DNA from 2 places in the Pseudomonas sp. HP_12 genome. Region 2 is predicted to be linked to the other one. Evidence: predicted binding sites of a transcription regulator. Region 2 holds the regulator's gene; the other holds the start of a gene.
What was found. Region 2 encodes FliA, which starts transcription of late flagellar genes. Its sites were predicted from a motif close to CTAAAGTTTNNNNNNNNNNNGCCGNTAA; they were not measured.

Region 1 (7,754 bases), on a different contig from region 2:
CGCCAATGCTATGATGCGCCGCATTCACCGCTCAGGATTGCCCCGCGCCCCATGGATTACCGTAAGCCCTCCGACCGTAAAAGCATGCACTCGCGCATTGTCCAGGACATCGGCATGCAGATTGTCTCGGGCCGCTTCAAGCCCGATGACAAACTCCCCGCCGAAGCCCTGCTCTGCGAAGAATATGCCGTCAGTCGTCCTGTGCTGCGCGAAGCCACGCGGGTGTTGGTCGCCAAAGGGCTGGTGTATTCCCGGCCACGGGTGGGCACGGTGGTCAAGCCGCGCCGCGAATGGCACATCCTTGATCCGGACGTGCTGCACTGGCTGATGCAAAGCTCGCCGCAGAACGAGTTTTTCGCCCTGCTCACCAGCGTGCGCAGCATCATCGAACCGGCGGCCGCCGCCCTCGCCGCGCAACACGCCACCCCCGAAGACATCACCGCCATCGGCGAGGCCTACGAGCGCATGGCCGCCGCGCCGACCGTTGAAGACGTGCTGCAACCGGACCTCGATTTCCACAGCCGCATCGCCGACGCGACCCACAACGACTTGCTCGCGCACTTGTGCAACATGCTCTCGCTGGCCTTGCGCGAGGCGTTGAAGCATTCCAACAAACGCCCGAACCTGCACGAGCTGGCATTGCCCCGCCATCGTGCGATCCTCACCGCCATCGAAAATCGCGATGCGCTGGGCGCCCATCACGCCACGCTGGTGCAACTGGACGATGCGCGCAACGCGCTGAATGTGGTGCTGGGGCAAGGCGTGAAGTTGTAGCCCCGTGAAAACGAATAAGGGCGTCTTGCTGAGCTCGACAGCAGATCAAAGGCTTCCCGGCTGAAGCCGGTCCTACTGACTGCACACAGTCTCAGGGCAGATAAATGCTGAACAGCCCGCCGCCCAGCTCGCCGCCGTTGGCGATTTCGATGTGGCCATGGACGCCTTTGCGCTGATGCTGTCTGGCGATGTTCGCCGCGAAATACAACCCCAACCCAGTGCTCCCGCTGTTCTGGTTGATGCCCAGCACGTAATCGGTCTGTTCCTCGATCATGCGTAGCGGAAACCCCGGTCCGTCGTCGTTGATGCTGATCACCAGTTGCTCGCCGACCTGCCCTGCCGTAATCAACACTTCACTGCGCGCAAAGCGAATGGCGTTGATGACCACGTTGGACACCACTGAACCGATCAGCTCGCGATCAAAGAAGCCCGGCAGACCGAAGTCGTTTACCGCATAGCGCGCCGTGATGCCACGACTGACGAGCACTTCCTGATGGAACGCCAGCTGCGCTTCGATGAAGTCATCCAGCTCGTGATAATCGGGGCGCATCGGCAGCTGGTTCACCCCCAGCTTGTAGAGCCCGAGCAGCTGCACCAGCATGCCATTGAGGTGGGCGAACTCGTAATCGATGACGCCTTGATCCGGCGTACCACGACAGGCCTCCGGGAGCTGCTTGACCCATTGGCCGTGGGCCTGGATCAACGACCCCAGCGCGTTCTTCATGTCGTGAACGGTGGACGCAATCACCATCGAGAAGTCGAGCCCGAGATCCTGATCTTTCATTCGCCGAAAGCCCTGAGTCGCAGTTTCTGGAAACGCTCGAAGCGCGGGTCTGTCTCCGGCATCTTGCCGACCATCTTGAGACTGCTCTGGCATTCCGCCAGGCTCGCCGCGTCGAGATTCTGGACGCCCATGTGCAGCAATGACTGCGCCATGTTCAGGGCGATACTGATGTTCTTCGGTTGCAGGGCCAGGCCCTGGCGGAACAGGTCCTGCGCCTCGCCGAGCTTGCCGGCGCGGTAGCAGCGAATGCCCTGAATATTGAAATCGATGGCCGCTTTGCCGGCGCCGAGAATCTCGGGATCGTCGGTCTGCCTGGCGATGTTCTGCATCACCACTGGATCGTCGCCATAGATTTCGGCACAGCTTTTCAGAATGCCCGCGCCAGCGTCTTCCTGACCGAGCGCCTTGAGCTGCGAAGCCACCGCCAGCGCCGCATCGGCGCTGAGAAACTGCTCCATGCCCTCAAGCCGTTCCATTGCCTGCTCGGTCAGTTTGGCGGCCATTTCCGGATCGGAGGATGCGACGCTGGTGGCCTTCATCAAACGCGCGCGCACTTGCAGGCCAGCGTCGTTGCCGTTTTCCTTGGCGACTTCGGTGAGGGTCTGGTTGATCTCGATGCGGGTGCGGGCATCCAGCCCGCGCTCGCCGCCACGGCTGATCAGTGCCTGAGCAAAACCGAGGTTGGTTTCCGGGTCCTTGAAGCGGGAGAACTGGCCTTGGGAAACGGCCTGACGGTAGGCCTTTGAAGCGCCGTCGAAGTCCTCGTTTTCCAGCGCCAGCTTGCCCAGCAGACGCTGACGGCGCACAGCATACGGCGATAACCGCACCGCCTCTTCCAGCATCTTCTGCGCACGCTTGTTGTCGCCGCTGGCCACCAACACGTCGGCCAGCCCGTCGTAGAGCACCGGCATGGCATTGAAGGCGCGAATCGCTTCTTCGTACACGCCCTGCGCTTCAGCGTTGCGCCCGCGCTTGAACAGCAGCTTGCCCAGCGCCACATATGCCCAGGGTTGCGGGCGGTCGGCGAGGATCGACTTGAGAAAGGCCTCGAGCGGCTCGTGCTGATTGAGGTCACGCAGTGCATCGGCTTTGTAGCGCAGGCACAGCGGCGCAAAACGTGGGTCCTGCTTGGTCAGCGCAGCACAGGCCGTCAACACTTCGGTCGGATTGCCACGGTCAAGCGCTTGCAGGATCGGCTTGAGCAGGGTTTTGCGCTGGACGATCTTCTCCAGACGCTGAGCCAGGCTCGCACGGTTGAACGGCTTGGTCAGGTACGCATCCGGCTCCCACTCCAGCGCGCTCATCACCATCGCCTGGCTGTTCTCGGCAGTGACCATGACGAACACGCTTTCGTGGCTGATCAGTCGATCGGACATCAGGTCTTCGAGCACCTGCTGGCCGTTCTTCTTGCCGTCACCCAGATTGAAGTCGTGGAGGATGAAGTCGTAGCGCTTCTGCGCGCACATCTTCAGCGCCTCCTCGCCGGTGTCGGCAGTGTCCACCGCCTTGACGCCCAACTCGCGCAGCATCGAGCGGACCGAACTGCGGAAGTCGGAAAAATCGTCGACGATCAGAAAGGTTTTTTGGTTCCACGCCAGCATCGAGATTCCTGTCACCGGATAAATAGTCGGCCCTGAGGCACTTGCAAGGGCGGCGGTCTCGTTCCCGGTCTGGGCAGAGAGGGCCAATAAAGTTGCGGCATGACGCCACTTGTCCGAGTTATCGGCGGCAGCAGGACAAAGCTTAGGCACGCCATGCGGGAAAAAATCACGCCCTCGCGCCGTGTTGACGGGGCATCGATGCCAAAGGAGGCATACGCAAACGGGTAAAGTCCTTGGGTGTGCAGCCGATATCCAGTCATGCAACGCGTACCCAACCAGCCGCAACCCTATCCCCGTCCGAGTGCACTCCATGTCCTGGCTGACCGACCTGAAATTGAAGACCAAGCTCCTTTCGGCTTTCTGTCTGTGTGCGATGATCACCGTGGTGGTGGGTGTACTGGGGCAGAGTGGTATTTCCCGGCTGTATGAACTGTTTGAAAATACGGTGAGCGACAATCTGGTGTCGATCGCCAAGGTCGATTCAGTGAAGGCCAACGTCATCGCCACCAACCGCGACTTTTTCAAAGCCATCGGACTGAGCGTACTCAAGGCCAACCCGGACGACATCAACGCAGCCATCCAGTCCCTAAAGGAAAACCAGGCCCAGGCCGAGACCGACTTCAGGACCTACCGCGCCACGCCACTTGATCCGGATGAAAAAGCCGCAGGCGATGACTTCGAACGCGACTGGGCCGCTTACATCAGCGCCGCCCTCAATGCGCTGTCTGTGGCGCAGAGTGGCGACCTTGAGCAAGCCAGCAAATTGGCCGCCACCAGCGTAACGCCTAGCTATCGCAAGACCATGGGCGAGCTGAAAATCATGATTGAATCCAACCTGCGCCAGGCCAACGAACAGGCCCAGCAAGGCATCGAAACGGACAAGCAGGTGACGTGGATTCTGATCATCGGTTCGTTGATCGCGGTGGTGTGCGCCATTGCGTTGGGGCTGATCGTCACCCGCATGATCACCCGGCCGATCTATCAATCCGTGGCCAGCGCCACCCGAGTGGCGGGCGGTGATCTGAGCCAGGCCATCGCGGTCGGCGGTCAGGACGAAACCGGCCAGTTGCTCAAGGCGCTGTCTAACATGCAGGGCAGCCTGAAGGGCACGGTTCAGCAAATCGCCACCGCTTCGGATCAATTGGCGTCCGCCGCTGAAGAACTGACCATGGTGACCGACGACAGCACCCGCGGGCTGATGCGTCAGAACGATGAAATCCAGCAAGCCGCCACGGCCGTCAACGAGATGACCGCCGCGGTGGAAGAAGTGGCGCGCAACGCCGCGAGCGCTTCGCAGGTGTCTGCGCAGACCTCCGAAGATGCCATCAAGGGCCAGCAACAAGTGCAGCAGGCTGTCACCGCGATGAACACCATGACCGTGGAAATCACCGAATCGACCCAACGCGTCGAAGCGCTGGCCGGGCAGATCCGCGACATCACCAAAGTCCTCGACGTGATCCGCGGGATCGCCGAGCAGACCAACCTGCTGGCGCTCAACGCCGCTATCGAAGCGGCCCGCGCCGGCGAGCAAGGCCGTGGTTTTGCGGTGGTGGCGGACGAAGTACGTGCCCTCGCCCACCGCACTCAAACCTCCACCGGCGAAATCGAATCGATGATCACCAAGGTGCGCAATGGCGCCGACGAAGCCGTGCAGGCCATGGGCAAAAGCCAGGCGATCGCCGTGCATACCCAGTCACTGGCCACCGAAGCCGGCCACGCACTGGAACGCATCAGCGAAGGCGTCAGCCAGATGAACGAACGCAACCTGGTGATCGCCAGCGCAGCGGAGGAGCAGGCGCAAGTGGCCCGCGAAGTGGACCGCAACCTGGTGAACATCCAGGACCTGTCGACCCAAACCGCAGCCGGCGCCAATCAGACCAGCGCGTCGAGTCAGGCGTTGTCGCGGCTGGCCGTTTCCTTCCACTCCATGGTGGGCAAATTCACCCTTTAAACGGCTCGGCTTTTCGGCGCCCGGCCAGCCAATCGCCACCCTGAGACAAAATGGCGTATTGACTAATTTGACACCCGATTTGTCGAAAATGACATTTCGGGTACAATCCCCGCCCGCCGCAGGGGATGGACCTGATGACCAGGTCCTGCGGTGGATGATGTTTACTCAAGCTGCTGATTCCAATGATCGAATAAAAAGCACAGCACCGAGGGACATAGAACACGAGGTCGACCTTTTCACTGGCCTTTTGACCCTTCCTCCTCGTTTTCCGAGAGCGAAGCCTGTCTGACGTTCGCGCCGCACACTGGCGCCCGGCATCGCAGGACGTTGCGCGACGATTGCTGCAGGCGGATAACTTTCTATCTATTGGATGATTCGATGTTCAAGAAAACGAGCACCGCTCTACTGGGCCTCGCGATTTCGGCCACCTTCCTGCAAGCCCATGCCGCAGAAAGCAAGAAAGTCGATGTACTGCTGATCGGCGGCGGCATCATGAGTTCGACCCTGGGCGTCTGGCTCAATGAACTCGAGCCGAGCTGGTCGATGGAAATGGTCGAGCGACTCGACGCCGTCGCCGAAGAAAGCTCCAACGGCTGGAACAACGCCGGCACCGGTCACTCCGGCCTCGCCGAGCTGAACTACACGCCTGAAGACAAAGACGGCAAGGTCAACATCTCCAAAGCCATCGAGATCAACGAAGCCTTCCAGGTCACCCGTCAGTTCCTGTCCTGGCAGGTCCGCCAGAACGTCCTGAAGAACCCGCCTTCGTTCATCAACACCACACCGCACATGAGCTTCGTGTGGGGCGATGACAACATCAAATTCCTGAAAAAGCGTTATGACGCGCTGCAAGCCAGCCCGCTGTTCCGCCCGATGCAGTATTCCGAAGACCCGGCACAGATCGCCAAGTGGGTCCCGCTGATGATGGAAGGCCGTGATCCTTCGCAGAAGCTGGCGACCACCTGGACGCCGATCGGCACCGACGTCAACTGGGGTGAAGTCACCCGCCAGTACGTGTCGTACCTGCAGACCCGCCCGAACTTCGATTTGAAGCTGTCCAGCGAAGTCAACGACATCACCCGCAACGACGACGGCTCGTGGCACGTTGAATACAAGAACCTGAAAGACGGCACCACCACCGGTACCGACGCCAAGTTCCTGTTCATCGGTGCAGGCGGCGGCGCATTGAAGCTGCTGCAGAAATCCGGCATTCCCGAAGCTCAGGACTACGCAGGCTTCCCGGTTGGTGGTTCGTTCCTGGTCACCGAGAACCCGACCGTTGCCATGCAGCACATGGCCAAGGCCTACGGCATCGCCTCCACCGGCGCGCCGCCCATGTCGGTTCCGCACTTGGACACCCGCGTGCTGGACGGCAAGCGCGTGATCCTGTTTGGCCCGTTTGCGACCTTCTCCACCAAGTTCCTGAAAGAAGGTTCGTACTTCGACCTGTTCAGCAGCATGACCACCCACAACTTCTGGCCAATGACCAAAGTGGGCGTTGAGCAGTACCCGCTGGTGGAGTACCTCGCCGGTCAGTTGATGCTGTCCGACGACGACCGCTTCAAAGCGCTGCAGGAATACTTCCCGCACGCCAAGAAAGAAGACTGGCGCCTGTGGCAAGCCGGTCAGCGCGTGCAGATCATCAAGCGTGATGCCGACAAGGGCGGCGTGCTGAAACTGGGCACCGAAGTCGTTTCTTCTCAGGACGGCACCATCGCTGCCCTGCTGGGCGCATCGCCAGGCGCGTCGACCGCTGCACCGATCATGCTCAACGTCCTGGAAAAGCTGTTCAAGACCCAGCTCGCGACGCCTGAGTGGCAAGCGAAGGTCCATCAGATCGTGCCGAGCTATGGCACCAAGCTGAATGACTCGCCAGCCGCTGTTCAGCAAGAGTGGAACTACACCGCCGAAGTGCTGCAACTGGGCAAACCGCCAGTGCTCGATCAGAGCGTCGGCACCAGCACTGCCGCGCCGGGCAAGCCTGCTGAAAGCAAGCCCGCCAGCGACATGGCGCTGTAACAACGCCTGACCGGTTTGCATCTACTCTGATGCGGCTGTTCACGAAAGCCACGAGACTGCGCATCTCGTGGCTTTTTTATTGCCTGTTGAACAGCCCACGGCCGCCCGACGCACGTTGTGACGTTCATCAGCGCTTGAAGACGTGAAAATGAACGGCAAGCGCTTGCGCTGTGTCCATCCTATGGAACCATTCAGGAAGAAAGGTATGGACGCTGAAAACACGCAAGTGATGAGGGATGTCATCGTGATCGGTGGTGCGCAAGGCGCCACGGAAGCCCTGCGGCACCTGCTCGTCAAGCTACCGAAGGATTTTCCGGCTGCCGTGCTCATCGTGATTCACACGAACCCGACAGGTCCGGACTACATGGCGTCGGTGCTCGGTCGCTACTCGACGCTGCCTGTCGGCTACGGCAAAGAAGGCGAGCCGGTACTGCCTGGCCGTGTGTACCTGGCACCTCCTGACCGGCATCTGGAGATCGTCTCCCCCGGGATCATTCATCTAGACGACGGCCCCAAGCTGCACCTCGCACGTCCTGCCGCCGATCGCCTGTTCGCCACAGCTGCCGACGTATTTCGCGAGCGGGTGATCTGCCTCGTGCTGTCTGGCGGCGACTCCGATGGTGCG
Region 2 (7,754 bases):
CGGGCGCCGAGGTGGCAGAAGGCGTGCTGCCGTAACCGCTGAAACGACGATTGCTGCGCGAGATGCTGTGCACTTTCTCGCATAACATCTGTTTGACCTTCTCGGGGTTGCGCGAGATGTCTTCGAAATTCTTGGGCAGGAAATCCACCGCCCCGGCGTCCAGCGCATCGAGTGTGACTCGGGCGCCTTCGTGGGTCAGGGAGGAGAACATCAACACCGGGGTCGGGCAACGCTGCATGATGTGACGGACCGCGGTAATGCCATCCATCATCGGCATTTCGTAGTCCATGGTGATCACGTCGGGCTTGAGGGCCAGGGCTTGGTCAATGGCTTCCTTGCCATCGGTGGCGGTACCGACCACCTGGATCGTGGGATCCGAAGAGAGAATTTCCGAGACACGACGTCGGAAAAAACCCGAATCGTCCACGACGAGAACCTTGACTGCCATAAACACTCCAAAGAGCGCGCGTCACCCTGAGGGGCCGCACGCCCTGAATCACGTAGCTTGGGTCACATTGGCAAAACGAGACAGGCCAGTGGGACCGGTTTTCGCGCTTAAAACGAGACCGGGTCTGTTTGTAGGACCGGCTTTAGCCGGGAAGGCGTCGAGTGTCACACCGAAAATCCACAGTGTTTTCGCCGCCCTATTCCCGGCTGAAGCCGGTCCCACCAAAAATCGAAAGCCGCCCTACCGAAGCCGATCCTGCTTAACCAATCCGTCGGGCCGCATAGCGCTTGAGCATGCTCGGGACATCGAGAATCAGTGCGATACGGCCGTCACCGGTGATGGTCGCGCCCGACATGCCTGGCGTGCCTTGCAGCATTTTGCCCAGCGGCTTGATCACCACTTCTTCCTGGCCGACCAACTGATCCACCACGAATCCGATGCGTTGCGTGCCTACCGACAGAATCACCACGTGGCCTTCGCGCTGCTCCTCGTGAGCCGCCGAGCTGATCAGCCAGCGCTTGAGGTAGAACAACGGCAGCGCCTTGTCGCGCACGATCACCACTTCCTGACCGTCGACGACGTTGGTGGTCGACAGGTCCAGGTGGAAGATCTCGTTGACGTTGACCAGCGGGAACGCGAAGGCCTGGTTGCCCAGCATGACCATCAGCGTCGGCATGATCGCCAGGGTCAGCGGCACCTTGATGATGATCTTCGAGCCCAGGCCTTTGGTGGAATTGATGCTGATAGAGCCGTTGAGCTGGGCGATCTTGGTTTTCACCACGTCCATGCCCACGCCACGCCCGGACACATCGGAAATCTCGGTCTTGGTCGAGAAGCCCGGCGCGAAGATCAGGTTGTAGCAGTCGGTGTCGCTGAGGCGATCCGCTGCATCCTTGTCCATCACGCCACGCTTGACCGCGATGGCACGCAGGACCGCAGGGTCCATGCCTTTGCCGTCATCGGAAATCGACAGCAGGATGTGATCGCCTTCCTGTTCGGCGGCCAGAATCACACGACCGTTCCGGGACTTGCCCGACGCCTCGCGCTCTTCCGGCGACTCGATACCGTGATCGACCGCGTTACGCACCAAGTGGACGAGCGGGTCGGCCAGGGCCTCGACGAGGTTCTTGTCCAGGTCGGTTTCTTCACCCACCAGTTCAAGGCTGATTTCTTTCTTCAACTGACGCGCCAGATCGCGAACCAGTCGCGGGAAGCGACCGAACACTTTCTTGATCGGCTGCATGCGGGTCTTCATGACCGCGGTCTGCAGGTCAGCGGTGACCACGTCCAGGTTGGACACGGCCTTGGACATGGCTTCATCGGCGCTGTTGGCACCCAGGCGGACCAGGCGGTTACGCACCAGCACCAGTTCGCCGACCATGTTCATGATTTCATCCAGCCGCGCGGTGTCGACGCGCACGGTGGTTTCCGCTTCAGACGGCGGTTTTTCGCTAGGCGCCGGAGCAGCAGCGCGAGCTGGTGCCGGTGCAGCAGCCGGTGCAGCTTTGGCCGGCGCTGCAGCAGCAGGCGTCGCTTTGGCCGGTTCGGCTTTGGCGGGCTCGGGCTTCTTGGTCGGTGCCGCTGCGGCCGGCGCTGCAGCTGCACCGGCAGCCACGGCAGGTTCGAACTTGCCTTTGCCGTGCAACTGATCCAGCAGGTCTTCGAATTCGTTGTCGGTGATCTCGTCCGACGCAGCGGCTTTCGACGCAGCGGAGGGCGCAACCGGAGCGGCAGGTGCAGCGGCAGCAGGTGCCGCAGCGCCAGGAGCCGCAGCGCCGACGGCGTCCGGCGAGAACGAGCCTTTGCCGTGCAACTGATCCAGCAGCGACTCGAATTCGTCGTCAGTGATTTCGTCACTGGCCGGTGCGGCAGACGGCGTCACAGCCGCTGGCGGTTGCACCGCATCAACGGCGAACTGGCCTTTGCCATGCAGCTGATCGAGGAGTGATTCGAATTCGGCGTCAGTGATTTCATCGCTGGCCGCAGTGCCAGCCGGCGCAGCGGGAGCCGCTGCCGCCGGCGCTGCTGCAACGGGTGCCGGGGCGACAGGCGCAGACGGAGCCGGTGCAGGCGCACCTGCCGCTTGCGCCTTGACGGCGTTCAGCGAATCCAGGAGCTGTTCGAATTCCAGATCGGTAATGTCTTCGGACGGCGCTTCAGCGACCGGCTCTTCAACCACCACCGGTGCCGCAGCGATTTCTTCTGCCGAGGCAGGCTCGGCCAGGCGTGCCAGTGCGGCCAGCAATTCAGGCGTGGCCGGGGTGACGGCAGAGCGCTCGCGCACCTGACCGAACATGCTGTTGACGGTGTCGAGTGCTTCGAGCACCACGTCCATGAGCTCCGAGTCGACGCGACGTTCACCCTTGCGCAGGATGTCGAACACGTTCTCGGCGATGTGACAGCATTCAACCAGCTCGTTGAGCTGGAGGAAGCCGGCGCCCCCTTTTACAGTGTGAAAACCGCGAAAAATTGCATTGAGCAGGTCCGCATCGTCAGGCCGGCTTTCCAGCTCGACCAACTGCTCTGACAACAGCTCGAGAATCTCGCCGGCCTCTACCAGAAAATCCTGAAGGATTTCTTCATCGGCGCCGAAGCTCATTGGGGGGTGCTCCTAAAATTAACCGTCAAACCGATCCGGAGGCTGCACTGACGGCCTGCGCGCATTGCTTTCGTCGAAGCATTGGCGCGCGGGTCCAGCAGCCACTTTCACAGAAAACCTGAAGTCCGAGACAGAATGACCGAATCAGAATCCGAGGCTGGATAGCAGATCGTCAACATCATCCTGTCCGGATACAACGTCTTCACGTTTATCGGCATGAATCTGCGGACCTTCACCCTTGGAGTGAAGTTTTTCTTGTTCTTTTTGCTGACGGAACATTTCCTGGTCGTGCTCGATGCCCGCGAAGCGGTCCACCTGGCTCGCCATGAGCACCAGCTTGAGCAGATTGCGCTCGACTTCCGTGACCAGCGTGGTCACGCGCTTGATCACCTGACCGGTGAGGTCCTGGTAATCCTGAGCCAGCAGAATGTCGTTCAAGTGCGCAGAGACCTCGGTGGTCTCCTTCTCGCTGCGGGTCAGGAACACATCGACGCGGCGGGCCAGATCACGAAACTCTTCGGCGCTGATCTCGCGGCGCATGAAGCGTCCCCAATCGGCGCTCAACGACTTGGCGTCTTCAGTGAGCCCGTGCATCAACGGCGTGCTCAGCTCTACCAGATCCATGGTCCGGTTCGCCGCGTTTTCAGTCAGCCTGACGACGTACGACAGCCGCTCGGTGGCGTCGGTGATCTGGGAGACCTCCTCGGCCTGCGGCATGTTCGGGTCGATCTGGAAGTTGACGATCGCGCTGTGCAGCTCGCGCGTCAGTTTGCCGACTTCCTGATACAGGCCGCGGTCGCGGGTCTGGTTAAGCTCATGGATCAGTTGCACGGCATCGCCGAACTTGCCTTTTTCAAGGCTCGCGACCAGCTCTTGTGCGTGTTTCTTCAGAGTTGACTCAAAGTCACCCATTGTCGAATCTTTGGAATCCATAGCGCCCTCGCAGCGGACATCAGCTATTGACGCGCTCGAATATCTTTTCGATTTTTTCTTTGAGCACTTGCGCGGTGAACGGCTTCACCACGTAGCCGTTCACACCGGCCTGAGCGGCTTCGATGATCTGCTCGCGCTTGGCTTCGGCAGTGACCATCAGCACCGGCAGGCTGCGCAGACGCTCGTCGGCACGCACCTGACGCAACAGGTCGATGCCGGACATGCCCGGCATGTTCCAGTCAGTGACGAGGAAGTCAAAAGCGCCGCTTTGCAGCATCGGCAATGCGGTGAGTCCGTCATCTGCTTCGGCCGTGTTGGTGAACCCAAGGTCACGCAACAGGTTTTTTATGATCCGCCGCATCGTTGAGAAGTCATCAACGATGAGGATTTTCATGTTCTTGTCCAATTCGACCTCCAAGCAGTCTTTAACGCGTTCAGCACCTGAACGCGCGTTCAATCAATACCGGCTGTGCCGAACATCAAGAGGGGGTGGAATCGACCGGAACAAGCGCAGCGAAACCGGATCATCTACGACCCGGTTCGACCGACTCCTGCCGTGTCTCATTTGCTTCCCGCTCACGTCTTGCACAGCCGGTCTTACACGCAACACGCAGGCCTCACGGCCTGCGCCTGATTCACGAACGTGCGCGCCACTCGCCAAGACGACCGCGCAACCGCGCCGCGCATTGACTGTGCAGCTGGCTGACCCGCGACTCGCTGACCCCCAGGACCTCACCGATTTCCTTGAGGTTCAGCTCTTCGTCGTAGTACAGCGACAACACCAGGCGTTCACGTTCGGGCAAGTTGGCAATGGCCTCGGCCAGCGCAGCCTGAAAGCGCTCGTCTTCCAGATCCCGCGACGGTTCGAGGGACTGGCTCGCGCCGTCCTCGTGCAGCCCTTCGTGTTCGCCGTCCTGCAACAGATCGTCGAAGCTGAACAGGCGGCTGCCCAGGGTATCGTTCAAAATCCCGTAGTAATCGTCGAGACTCATTTCAAGTTCGGCAGCAACCTCGTGATCTTTAGCGTCACGGCCGGTTTTTGCTTCGATTGCACGAATCGCGTCACTGACCATGCGCGTGTTGCGGTGGACCGAACGCGGCGCCCAGTCCCCCTTGCGCACTTCGTCGAGCATCGCACCACGGATACGAATACCCGCGTACGTCTCGAAGCTGGCCCCTTTCGTGGAGTCGTATTTGGTCGAGACTTCGAGCAAGCCAATCATGCCCGCCTGGATCAAATCCTCGACCTGCACGCTGGCCGGCAGACGCGCCAGCAAGTGGTAGGCGATTCGTTTGACCAGCGGGGCATAACGCTCGATCAGCTCATACTGGGAGTCTTTGGACGATTTGCTGTACATGCGATAGCCACTTGCTGTCATGAGACGGGCCCTGCGCTGGTTTGATGCACGAGGCGTTCTACGAAAAATTCCAGGTGGCCGCGCGGGTTCGCCGGGAGCGGCCAGGTGTCGACTTTCTGCGCGATGGCCTTGAACGCCAGGGCACATTTGGAACGCGGAAACGCTTCGTACACGGCGCGCTGTTTCTGCACGGCCTTGCGTACGCATTCGTCGTACGGCACGGCGCCCACATACTGCAGGGCCACGTCGAGAAAACGGTCGGTGACTTTGGTCAGCTTGGCGAAGAGGTTGCGCCCTTCCTGCGGGCTCTGGGCCATGTTGGCCAGGACGCGGAAGCGGTTCATGCCGTAATCGCGGTTGAGCAGTTTGATCAGGGCATAGGCGTCGGTGATCGATGTGGGTTCGTCGCACACCACCAGCAGCACTTCCTGGGCCGCGCGGACGAAGCTCACCACCGATTCGCCGATGCCGGCGGCGGTATCGATGACCAGCACATCGAGGTTGTCGCCAATGTCACTGAACGCCTGAATCAGCCCGGCATGCTGCGCCGGGGTCAGGTGGACCATGCTCTGGGTGCCCGATGCCGCCGGCACGATGCGTACACCGCCCGGGCCTTGCAGCAAGACATCGCGCAGCTCGCACCGCCCTTCGATGACATCAGCCAGGGTGCGTTTGGGGGTCAGACCCAACAATACGTCGACGTTGGCCAGACCCAGATCGGCGTCCAGCAGCATGACGCGACGTCCCAGCTCGGCCAGTGCCAGTGAAAGATTCACTGAAACGTTGGTCTTGCCTACGCCACCTTTGCCACCGGTCACCGCGATAACCTGTACGGGATGCATGCTGCCCATGTTAATTGTTTACCTTGTCTTGCTTAGACCTAAGCCACATGTCGGGCTGCACGTTCAGTGTCTGAACAATGCCTGGCAGACCATCGATGCAGGAAAATTCCACTGTCATTTTCTTCACCTAGCCCGCGCGCTTGCCGGTGCTGTGATAAAGATCCGCAAACATATCCGCCATCGCTTCCTCGCTCGGCTCCTCCTGCATCTGCACGCTGACAGCCCGGCTCACCAATTGGTGCCGACGCGGCAAATGCAGATCATCCGGTATCCGTGGGCCATCGGTGAGATAGGCCACAGGCAGTTCGTGTGTCACGGCCAGGCTGAGCACTTCGCCCAGGCTGGCCGTTTCGTCGAGCTTGGTCAGGATGCACCCGGCCAGGCCGCAACGTTTGTAACTGTGATAAGCCGCTGACAGCACCTGCTTCTGGCTGGTTGTCGCCAGCACCAGGTAGTTGCGCGCCTTGATGCCACGCCCGGCGAGGGTTTCCAGTTGCAGACGCAGGGCCGGATCGCTGGCTTGCAGGCCGGCGGTGTCGATCAACACCACGCGCTTGCGCAACAGCGGCTCCAGCGCCTGTGCCAGGGACTGGCCCGGGTCGACGTGGGTGACCGGTACATTGAGGATCCGGCCCAGGGTTTTCAGTTGCTCCTGAGCGCCAATGCGGAAACTGTCCATGCTCACCAGCGCGATATTTTGCGCGCCGTATTTCAACACATATCGGGCCGCCAGTTTAGCCAGCGTGGTGGTTTTGCCCATGCCGGCAGGACCGACCATGGCAATCACACCGCCCTCTTCCAGTGGCTCGACGTCCGGCGTGGCAATCATGCGGGCCAGATGGGCCAGCAGCATGCGCCAGGTGTGAGCCTGATCGTTGGAGTCCGGGACCATCGCCAGCAAGTCGCGGGACAGCGGGCCGGAAAGGCCAACCCGTTGCAGACGGCGCCACAGATTGGCCTGTTGCGGACGGCCGTCTCGCAGCTGGTTCCAGGCCAGCGAGCCTAGCTGGACTTCCAGCAGTTCGCGCAGGCCGTTCAATTCGGAACGCATCGCTTCGTAGGCGCGGTCGCCAACGCCCGGCTCGGCGTTGCGCTCGGCGCGTTCGGCGGCCACTGCGGCGTGGACGGACGGGCGAAACGGTTCTTCCAGCGTCGGTTCGATCTGCTTGCTGTCATCCATCGCAAGGCCGGCGAACAACTGACGGTTGGCGACAGTGTCCAGCTCGCTGCGGTGGGTCAGCTCAGCCTGAGCAGTGACGATGAGCGACTGAGTCTTGCGCAGCTCGTCTTCGAGTTCGATGTTCGGTACACGCGGGGCCAGCGCAGACAGCTTGTAGTCCAGGGCGGCGGTCAGTTCCACGCCGCCAGCGATCCGCCGGTTGCCGATGATGGCGGCTTCAGCGCCCAGCTCATCGCGAACCAGTTTCATGGCTTGTCGCATATCGGCGGCGAAAAAACGCTTAACTTGCATGACTCACTACCTCAGCCGTTAGGCCCGACAGTCGCTACGATGGTGACTTGCTTATTGTCAGGAATTTCCTGGTAAGCCAAAACATGCATATTCGGTACAGCCA

Region 1: a site for FliA is predicted at 3,384-3,411, ahead of ACYASU_RS07715 (methyl-accepting chemotaxis protein). Genes of this name have one in related genera too.

The regions. Positions count from the first base shown of each region.
Region 1 covers NZ_JBTOQG010000008.1:8,820-16,573, forward strand. Annotated here, with positions in the region: gene ACYASU_RS07700 (FadR/GntR family transcriptional regulator) at 52-774, shown strand; gene ACYASU_RS07705 (sensor histidine kinase) at 866-1,558, opposite strand; gene ACYASU_RS07710 (tetratricopeptide repeat-containing response regulator) at 1,555-3,159, opposite strand; gene ACYASU_RS07715 (methyl-accepting chemotaxis protein) at 3,470-5,110, shown strand; gene mqo (malate dehydrogenase (quinone)) at 5,489-7,129, shown strand; gene ACYASU_RS07725 (chemotaxis protein CheB) at 7,335-7,754, shown strand, end outside.
Region 2 covers NZ_JBTOQG010000005.1:2,283-10,036, reverse strand. Annotated here, with positions in the region: gene ACYASU_RS05420 (protein-glutamate methylesterase/protein-glutamine glutaminase) at 1-448, opposite strand, end outside; gene ACYASU_RS05415 (chemotaxis protein CheA) at 708-3,047, opposite strand; gene ACYASU_RS05410 (protein phosphatase CheZ) at 3,192-3,980, opposite strand; gene ACYASU_RS05405 (chemotaxis response regulator CheY) at 4,000-4,374, opposite strand; gene fliA (RNA polymerase sigma factor FliA) at 4,616-5,359, opposite strand; gene fleN (flagellar synthesis regulator FleN) at 5,356-6,189, opposite strand; gene flhF (flagellar biosynthesis protein FlhF) at 6,308-7,651, opposite strand; gene flhA (flagellar biosynthesis protein FlhA) at 7,663-7,754, opposite strand, start outside.